One region of the Streptomyces sp. NPDC000134 genome, then DNA from elsewhere that is predicted to be linked to it. Evidence: riboswitches for the same ligand, from Rfam matches in the RefSeq annotation. Region 1 holds a riboswitch; each other region holds the start of a gene.
The links. Region 1 has a riboswitch for cyclic di-AMP ahead of ACFY32_RS33255 (peptidoglycan DD-metalloendopeptidase family protein). Riboswitches for the same ligand answer to the same signal wherever they lie in the genome.
Positions count from the first base shown of each region.

Region 2: another riboswitch for cyclic di-AMP. It lies ahead of ACFY32_RS27250 (M23 family metallopeptidase); the one in region 1 lies ahead of ACFY32_RS33255 (peptidoglycan DD-metalloendopeptidase family protein).
Region 3: another riboswitch for cyclic di-AMP. It lies ahead of ACFY32_RS23770 (M23 family metallopeptidase); the one in region 1 lies ahead of ACFY32_RS33255 (peptidoglycan DD-metalloendopeptidase family protein).
Region 4: another riboswitch for cyclic di-AMP. It lies ahead of ACFY32_RS06160 (transglycosylase SLT domain-containing protein); the one in region 1 lies ahead of ACFY32_RS33255 (peptidoglycan DD-metalloendopeptidase family protein).

Region 1 covers NZ_JBIAZN010000037.1:4,656-6,847, reverse strand. Annotated here, with positions in the region: gene ACFY32_RS33255 (peptidoglycan DD-metalloendopeptidase family protein) at 168-1,127, opposite strand; cyclic di-AMP (ydaO/yuaA leader) riboswitch at 1,131-1,327, opposite strand; gene ACFY32_RS33250 (tyrosine-protein phosphatase) at 1,714-2,192, shown strand, end outside.
Region 2 covers NZ_JBIAZN010000021.1:20,094-22,285, reverse strand. Annotated here, with positions in the region: gene ACFY32_RS27255 (PP2C family protein-serine/threonine phosphatase) at 1-359, shown strand, start outside; cyclic di-AMP (ydaO/yuaA leader) riboswitch at 593-751, shown strand; gene ACFY32_RS27250 (M23 family metallopeptidase) at 764-1,843, shown strand; gene ACFY32_RS27245 (PrsW family intramembrane metalloprotease) at 1,851-2,192, opposite strand, start outside.
Region 3 covers NZ_JBIAZN010000016.1:82,242-84,433, reverse strand. Annotated here, with positions in the region: gene ACFY32_RS23775 (M16 family metallopeptidase) at 1-993, shown strand, start outside; cyclic di-AMP (ydaO/yuaA leader) riboswitch at 1,185-1,347, shown strand; gene ACFY32_RS23770 (M23 family metallopeptidase) at 1,360-2,136, shown strand.
Region 4 covers NZ_JBIAZN010000003.1:291,657-293,848, forward strand. Annotated here, with positions in the region: gene ACFY32_RS06155 (polyprenyl synthetase family protein) at 1-349, opposite strand, end outside; cyclic di-AMP (ydaO/yuaA leader) riboswitch at 999-1,165, shown strand; gene ACFY32_RS06160 (transglycosylase SLT domain-containing protein) at 1,170-1,679, shown strand; gene ACFY32_RS06165 (Cof-type HAD-IIB family hydrolase) at 1,745-2,192, opposite strand, start outside.

The DNA of each region.
Region 1 (2,192 bases):
TGACCTACGCGACCGTAGGAGGGGGTTGACGTGCGGTGAGATAGGCCACTCGTAAAGGGTTGGCCAATTCCGGAATAACTGGACGCCCGGACAACTGGACGCGGCGAAGGCCGGCCCCGGGGACGGGGTCCGGCCTTCGGCGGTGTGCGGCGGTACGCGGGGGTGTCTCAGACGGAGACGCCGTGCGAGCGCAGGTAGGCGAGCGGGTCCACGTCCGAGCCGTAGTCCGGGGTGGTGCGGATCTCGAAGTGCAGGTGCGGGCCGGTCACGTTGCCGGTGGCGCCGGAGAGTCCGACCTGCTGCCCGGCGGTCACGGTCTGGCCGCTGGAGACGGAGAGCGAGGACAGGTGGGCGTACTGGGCGTAGTAGCCGTCGGCGAGCTTGATGACGACCTGGTTGCCGTACGCGCCGCCCCACCCGGCGGAGACGACGGTGCCCGCGCCGACGGCCTTCAGCGAGGTGCCGGTCGGGACGACGAAGTCGGTGCCGGTGTGGTAGCCGCTGGACCACATGCTGCCGGACTGGTGGTACGGGGTGCCGACGGCGCCGCCGGCCACCGGGGAGACGTAACCGCCGGAGGTCCCGGCGGCCTGGCCGCCGGTGTCCTCGGCGGCCGACGACCCGGTGGTCTTCGCGGCGGACTCCGAGGACTGCGCCGCGGACTCCGTGGTCTTGGCGGCGGACTCCGTCGACCGCGCGGCCGGCTCGGACGGCTTCGCCGCGGACCCGGTGCTCTTCGCGGCCGCAGCCGGGCCGGTGAGGGAGAGCTTCAGTCCGGGGTGGATCAGGGACGGGTCGGAGCCGACGGCTTCGCGGTTGTCCTCGTACAGCTTCTTCCAGCCGCCGCTGACCTTCTGCTCGTCGGCGATCTTCGACAGGTAGTCGCCGGTGCGCACGGTGTACGTCCGCTTTTCCGAGGCGCCGGCGGAGTTCTTCCCGGCGGCCTTCTGCGCGGCGGCCGGAAGGGACTGCACGGCCTTTTCGGAAACGGAGTGGGCGGGAGCGGCGTGGGCTCCGGTGGCCCCCATGAGCGGAAGCGCGAGCGCCGCGCCGCCGGTTCCGGCGACGGCGATGGTACGGGTCAGACGCTGGGTCCTGGTACGGCGGTGCTTACCCTTCGCGGGCATGTCGAATTCCTTCTCCGGCGCCTACGAGGTGAGCTGTCGGGTGCGGGCTGGAGCTGCCCGGCCGCGTCGTGACGCGGCTTTACCCCTAGCCGTTCCGGAGACCGGAACAGGCGGAATTCCTGTGGGTCCCCCGTTCCTGCCGTTACGGGTGGTGGATGGGTGCGGCTCCGGTCGGCGGCAGGATTAGGCGTCCGTCCGGATCGGAGGTGAACGTAAGGGACCAGGACGCAAAGAGACAAGCCTGGGGTTGCCGATAAAGCCGTTTCCCGTGATCCTTTATGGGATTCCGCAGTCATCCTCCGTGGAATTCTGGATCTTCACCGGGTACGAACGCCCTTGAAAAGGGGCTTTATTACGTGAACATGACGCCCGACGATCCGTCAGGGATATGACGCTGCTCACGCCCTCCCGGCACCCCGGTCTTTATTCCGGACCGAGCAGTAATGAAGCCACCAATTCGGACACAAAGCCCAGATACGGCACATTCGGAGAAGCGGGGCCCATAAGAGCGGGCGGGCCATGCCGTATCGTCAGGTGATGCCCGCCGACGAGCCTCGTCCGCGGGACGTAGTGGGAGGGAGTCCACGTGACGCAGCAGGTCCCGTCGACCGAGCCCGAGCTGGCCGGTGTGCGCAATTTCCGTGACGTGGGCGGGCTGCCCACCGTGGACGGCCGTCGGGTGCGGTACGGAGTGCTGTTCCGCAGCGGCCACCTGGCCCACGCGACCGAGGAGGACGCGGCGTTCCTCGCCTCCCTGGGCCTGCACACGGTCTTCGACTTCCGCAACGCCGCCGACCAGCGGCTGGAGGGCCCCGACGTGGCGCTCCCGGGCGTGCGCAACGTGAACCTGCCGCTGTCCGACCCCGCCGACGGCGCGGAGTTCTGGCGGATGGTCCGCGACGGCGACCTCGACCAGCTCCGGGAGATCCTCGCCGACGGCAAGGGCGCGGCCCGGATGACCGCCTCGTACCGCACGATCGTCACCGAGCGGACCGCCGAGCACTCCCGGGTGCTGCGCGCGCTCGCCGAGGACAGTGTCCCGGCGCTGATGCACTGCGCGGCCGG
Region 2 (2,192 bases), on a different contig from region 1:
CCGTCCGGATCGTCAACCGAGGCCACCCGCCGCCCCTGCTGCTGTACGCCGACGGCACCCTGGACGCGCTGGCCGCCCGGGAGGCCGCGCTGCCGCTCGGCATGGGTGAACTCGGCGTCTGGCCCGACCGGGCCGAGGAGGCCGCGTTCCCCGGCGGGGCCACGCTGCTGCTCTACACCGACGGCGTGACCGAGGCCCGGGACGCGCGGGGCGTGTTCTACGACCCCGAGGCACGGCTGGCCGGCCGCGCCTTCCGGCACCCCGCCGACCTCCTCGACGCGCTCGCCGAGGACGTACGGCGGCACTCCGGGGGCGGCATGGCCGACGACATGGCGCTGCTCGCCGTGCGACGGCCGTGACCCCGGTCACGGTCGGTGACGGCGCGACCGCCGTCCGCATAACAACTGATGAACCGTCAGGCCGGGCGGGAGTGGTGATCGGGGGTCAGGTCGCCCTGGTTTCGCCGTCGGTACGGCCTTGGTCCGTGTCGGAATCGTTAATGATCAAGAGGAACAGCTTGGAATACGAGCCCCGGGTCTATTAACGTTCGATAACGCAGCGCGGTCGTCCCAGCCGTCACAGAAGGCGGCTCCGCGCGCACGCGCCGAATCCCGCGAGGGAACCGGGGAACCACCACCTTGGGGTGAATCGGGCGTATACGGCTGTGGCCCACACGGCACGTATACGCGCGTAGGAGACCTTCCCGCTCCGAACCCGTCAGCTAACCCGGTAGGCGGAGACGGAAGGAAAGGAGCACGCCCACGTGGCGTCCAACCGGCCTGCCCCCGAGGCCCCGTTCGTGCCGACCCAGCGGAGTACCGAGACCTTCGGCTACGGCGACTTCCGCACCGATGACGGCCCGTTCGACGGTCCGTTCGACGGCCCCCTCGACGGTCCTCTCCGCTCGGCCGAGGAGTGGAACCCCACCGCGGACTCCCTGCGCCCCGTGCGCGGCCGGCACCGCGTCGCCAAGCAGCGCGGCGGGCTCGCCCGCAGCTCCACCGTCCTCGGCGTCGGTGTCATAGCCGCCGTCGGCGCCGGCGGCATGGCCAGCGCGCAGACCGGCAAGGCGCCGGTGTCGATCTCCATGCCGGACCTGCCGAACGTCGCCTCCCTCATCTCCGACGACGAGGGGAAGCAGGCCGCCGCGGCGACGGCCGCGCCGCTCAGCAGCGTCGGCGTCGCCACCGCCGACAACGGGCAGGGCACCACCGCCGGCGAGGCGCTGCGCGCCCGGATCATGGCCCAGGCCGAGCAGCAGCAGGACCAGGTCGAGAGCAAGGCCGCCGCCGAAGCCGCCGCCGAAGCCGAGAAGAAGGCCGCGGCAGCGGTCGCCGAGGCGGAGAAGAAGGCCGCGGCCGAGGCCGCCGCCGCCAAGAAGAAGGCGGCGGAAGAGGCCGCGAAGAAGGCCGAGGCCGAACGGCTCGCCGCGCTGGCCGAGCAGTACGCGCTGCCGACCTCCTCGTACACCATCACCTCCACCTTCGGGCAGGCCGGCCCCTACTGGTCCTCCGGCCACCACACCGGCCTCGACTTCGCCGCGCCCACCGGCACGCTGATCAAGGCCGTGCACACCGGGACCATCACCGAGGCCGGCTGGGCCGGGTCCTACGGCTACCGCACGATCCTCACCCTCGACGACGGCACCGAGATCTGGTTCTGCCACCAGTCCTCGATCAGCGTCGGCGTCGGCCAGAAGGTCAGCACCGGCGACGTCATCGGCCGCGTCGGCGCCACCGGCAACGTCACCGGCGCCCACCTCCACATGGAGGTCCACCCCGGCGGTGCCGACTCCGGCATCGACCCGATGGCCTGGTTCCGGAGCAAGGGCCTCACCCCCTGACCCGAGGTCACGGACGGTACGAGGCGTACGGCTGGTACGGGGCGTACGGCTGGTACGGGTGGTACCGCACCGGCTGCCCGTAGGCCCCGTGCACCGGCCAGGGCGGCGCGGTCACCGGCACCGGCGGGGCCGTGGCGCGGGCCGCGTGGTCCAGCGCCGGACGGGCGATCCCGCGCCGGTGCCACAGCTCCAGCAGCAGCTCCCGCTCCCGTACGGCGAAGTCGGCGCCCGCCCGGCCGCGCCGGGCCCGGTGCCGCAGGAACGCCAGCGAGGTCGCGTACGCCTCGTACTGGGCGACCGTCCGCGCCGCCGCCCGCCCGGCGTACCGGCGGGCGTACCCGCGGGCGAT
Region 3 (2,192 bases), on a different contig from region 1:
CCCGCCTTCGCCGACAGCGAGGTCGAGCGGCTGGTCCGCAACCGGCTGGACGAGATCCCGCACGAGCTGGCCAACCCCGGGCGCCGGGCCGCCATGGAGCTGTCCAAGGAGCTGTTCCCGGCGGACTCGCGGATGTCGCGTCCCCGCCAGGGCAGCGCGAAGACGGTGGCGAACATCGACGCCGCGGCCGTACGCGCCTTCTACGAGAAGCACGTCCGCCCGGCCACCGCCACCGCCGTGGTCGTCGGCGACCTCACCGGCCTGGACCTCGACGCGCTGCTCGCCGACACGCTCGGCGCCTGGACCGGCTCGGCGGCCGAGCCCCGGCCCGTGCCGTCGGTGACCGCCGACGACACCGGCCGGGTCGTCATCGTGGACCGGCCCGGCGCCGTGCAGACGCAGTTGCTGATCGGCCGCACCGGCCCGGACCGCCACGACCGCGTCTGGCCCGCCCAGGTGCTCGGCACGTACTGCCTGGGCGGCACCCTCACCTCCCGCCTGGACCGCGTCCTGCGCGAGGAGAAGGGCTACACCTACGGCGTCCGGGCGTTCGGCCAGGTGCTGCGCTCCGCGCCGGACGGCACCGGCACCGCGATGCTCGCCATCAGCGGCTCGGTGGACACGCCGAACACCGGACCGGCCCTCCAGGACCTGTGGACGGTGCTGCGCACGCTCGCCGCCGAGGGCCTCACCGACGCCGAACGCGACGTCGCCGTGCAGAACCTGGTGGGCGTGGCGCCGCTGCGCTACGAGACCGCGGCGGCTGTCGCGAGCACGCTGGCCGACCAGGTCGAGCAGCACCTGCCCGACGACTACCAGGCGACGCTGTACCAGCAACTCGCCGCGACCGGCACGGTCGAGGCCACCGCGGCGGTCGTGAACGCCTTCCCGGTCGACCGCCTGGTGACCGTCCTGGTCGGCGACGCGGCCAGGATCAAGGAGCCCGTCGAGGCCCTCGGCATCGGCGAAGTCACCGTGGTGGCGGCCGAGTAGCGCCAGGCGCGCCTTACGGCCCCGGTGACCCTCGTGTCGCCGGGGCCGCCTTTTGTCCGGATTGGGGGAGAGGTTGCCCCTCTGGGCTGTGGGATGCGCTACAAAACGTCTGTTGCGTTTGGGAATTGAACGCGGGCCCGCTTAGCGTCTTCCGGGCTGTCCGTCAGGCAGTGCGCCGCACCCGCGGCACCGGACAGCCATCGCCGAGTCCCCGTACGGCGCGAGCCAGGGGAGCCGGGGACCCACCGCAGTCCCTGGGGTGAATCGGACGCCCGCGCCCAGCGAGGGGGTCCGTAGGAGACCTTCCTGCTCCGAACCCGTCAGCTAACCCGGTAGGCGAGAGGGAAGGAAAGGACGAGCCCGTACATGGCGTTCACGCGCGCCACCGGCAAGCACCGCCGGCCCGGCCGGCTGCACCGCACCACCGCCCGCGCGGCGGGCGTCGCGGCCCTCGCCACCACCGGAGTGGTAGGCACCCTCGCGGCCCCGGCCCTGGCCGCCGAGCCCGCCCCCGAGCAGACCGGCCTCACCCCGGTCGTCACCATCGGCGACTCCATAGCCGAGCAGATAGACGCCCAGGCCGCCGCCCAGCGCCTGGCCGCCGAAGAGGCCGCCGCCGAGCGCGCGGCCGAGGAGGCGGCGCGCGAACGGGCCGCCGAAGCGGCCGAGAAGGCCGCCCAGCAGGCCCGCGAGGACAAGGAGCGCGCCGCCCGGGAGGCCGAGCGCAAGCGCCTGACCGCCTATGTGGCGCCGATCAGCGCCTCCTACGTGTCGACCGCCTACCAGGCCAGCAGCGGCCTGTGGTCCTCCGGCAGCCACACCGGGATCGACTTCCACGCGGCGTCCGGCACCTCCGTCCACGCGGTCGGGGCCGGTACCGTCGTCGAGGCCGGCTGGGGCGGTGCGTACGGCAATCAAGTCGTGATCAAGATGCATGACGGTACGTACACCCAGTACGGACATCTGTCGTCCATCGGGGTGTCGGTGGGCCAGACCGTCACCCCCGGCCAGCAGATCGCCCTCTCCGGCGCCACCGGCAACGTCACCGGGGCGCACCTGCACTTCGAGGCCCGCACCTCCCCGGAGTACGGCTCGGACATCGACCCCGTGGCCTACCTCCGCTCCCACGGCGTCGACGTCTGACGCCACCGGCACCGCCACCCCCCTCCACGCAGCCCCGGTTCCTCCCCAGAGAGCCG
Region 4 (2,192 bases), on a different contig from region 1:
CCGAGTTGCCCCAGCGGGTGTTGGCGCTGGGCACGCCGCGGCGGACCGCGGCCTCGTCCATCACGTCGTCGTGGTACAGCGTGGCGAGGTGGGTCAGCTCCACCACGACGGCCGAGGGCACCACGCCGGGGGCGTAGGGGTCGCCGAACTGGGCCGCGAGCATCACCAGCAGCGGCCGGAAGCGCTTGCCGCCCGCCTTGACCAGGTGCTGGGCGGCCTCCGTGATGAACGGCACCTCGCTCTTGGTTGCCTCAAGCAACCCTTCCTCGACTGCCGCCAATCCGGCCTGGACATCGGCCTCCAGAGCCTGGTCCCGCACGCTCAGCCCGAACGGCCCGACGACGGTCACGTGGGGTCTCCTGTCTGCTGGTGTCTACTGGCGGTCACGCGGTGACGCGGTTTGTCGATAGGTCGCTGCCATCACTCAAGTCAGCGTATCCGGTCACGTTTCGATCGCCGATAGCGCCCACCGTTACATGCTGGTCGGTATCGGATCATGAACGGCATGTTTTTGATCGGTTGATATGTGCGGACATGAATCGACACCGTCGAGCGGCCGGCGCCGCAGCGGCGCCGGGGAGCCCTGGACGATCCCACCACCCTCCCCAACGTCCGGCGACCCGGGAATGTCACCCATTCGACACGCAAACCCCCGTTCCCGCTCCGGCCGCCCGCCCCGCGCCGGTTCCCGGACCCGGAAGCACGTCGGGGGCAGTTGACCCACAGTTGGACCTATTGCCCGATTTGCCGCGCTTGTTGAGGCCAGTGAGTTGGCTCACGCCGGCACCCCCGCGCGCCGCCGCCCGGCGACACCCGTCCTGCCGTTGCCGCACAAGCCAGTTGAGGCTTGGCAGTCGCAAAGGATCAAGCATCCCAAATGCCTCAGACCAAGGTCAACTAGCACGTTGGGTGAATCCAGCACTTGTTCCGGACATGTGCTCTCGCATACGTTCCCGGCCTGTCGGGCGGACGCCGAATCCTGCCACCGCCCGGACCCACCCAATTGACCACCAACTCACGCACGGCAGGAGCGGGGGACCCAGGTAAGCCGCCGCGCCGGTCACCGGACCGGAGCGGCTCGGGGTGAAGCCGTGCCCGTGAGGGCGCGGCCGGGCACCTCCCGCCCGAACCCGACAGCTCACCTCGCAGGCGTAGGAGAGGACCTCACCATGTCTGCTTTCGGCCTCCGGCACCGCGCCGGGACCACCCGTCTCGCCCGCAAGCTCGCCCTCGCCGGCACCGGCGCCGCCGTGCTCGCGCTGCCGGTCCTCGGCGCCGCCTCCGCGTCCGCCGCGCCGGCCGCCGAGACGTCCACCACCGCGGTCACCACCGCCGCCCTGACCGCGGCGAACGGCTACAGCAACAGCCTCGACGGCTGGATTCGCCAGTCGCTCGACATCATGGCCGAGAAGGGCATCCCGGGCTCCTACGACGGCATCTACCGCAACATCATGCGGGAGTCGTCCGGCAACCAGTTCGCGATCAACAACTGGGACATCAACGCCATCAACGGCACCCCCTCCAAGGGCCTGCTCCAGGTGATCGACCCGACCTTCCGGGCGTACCACGTCGAGGGCACCTCCTGGGACCCGTACGACCCGGTCGCCAACATCACCGCGGCCTGCAACTACGCCGCCCAGCGGTACGGCTCCATGGACAACGTCTTCGGCGCCTACTGATCCCGGCGCCCTCGGGGCCTGCCGACCCCGGCGCCTTCCAGGCTCACCGGCCCCGGCCGCGCGCCTCAGGGAAACAGTCGTTCGAGGACGACGGCCACGCCGTCGTCCTCGTTCGACGTGGTGACCTCGTCGGCCACCGCGCGCAGCTCCGGATGGGCGTCGGCCATGGCGACGCCGTGGGCCGCCCAGTGGAACATGGGGATGTCGTTGGGCATGTCCCCGAAGGCGATCGTCCGCTCCGGGCCCGCCCCCAGCCTCTCCGCGGCCAGCGCCAGGCCGGTCGCCTTGGTCACCCCGCACGGCTGCAGCTCCACCGTCCCCGGCCCCGACATGGTGACCGTCGCCAGCGAACCGACCACCGAGCGGGCCGTCGCCGCCAACTCGTCGTCGGACAGCTCCGGGTGGCGCAGCAGCACCTTGCTGATCGGCGCCGCCCACAGGTCGTCGCGCCGGCCGACCCGGACCGCGGGCAGCGCCGGGTGCGGCATCAGATAGCCCGGCTCGATCAGCGTC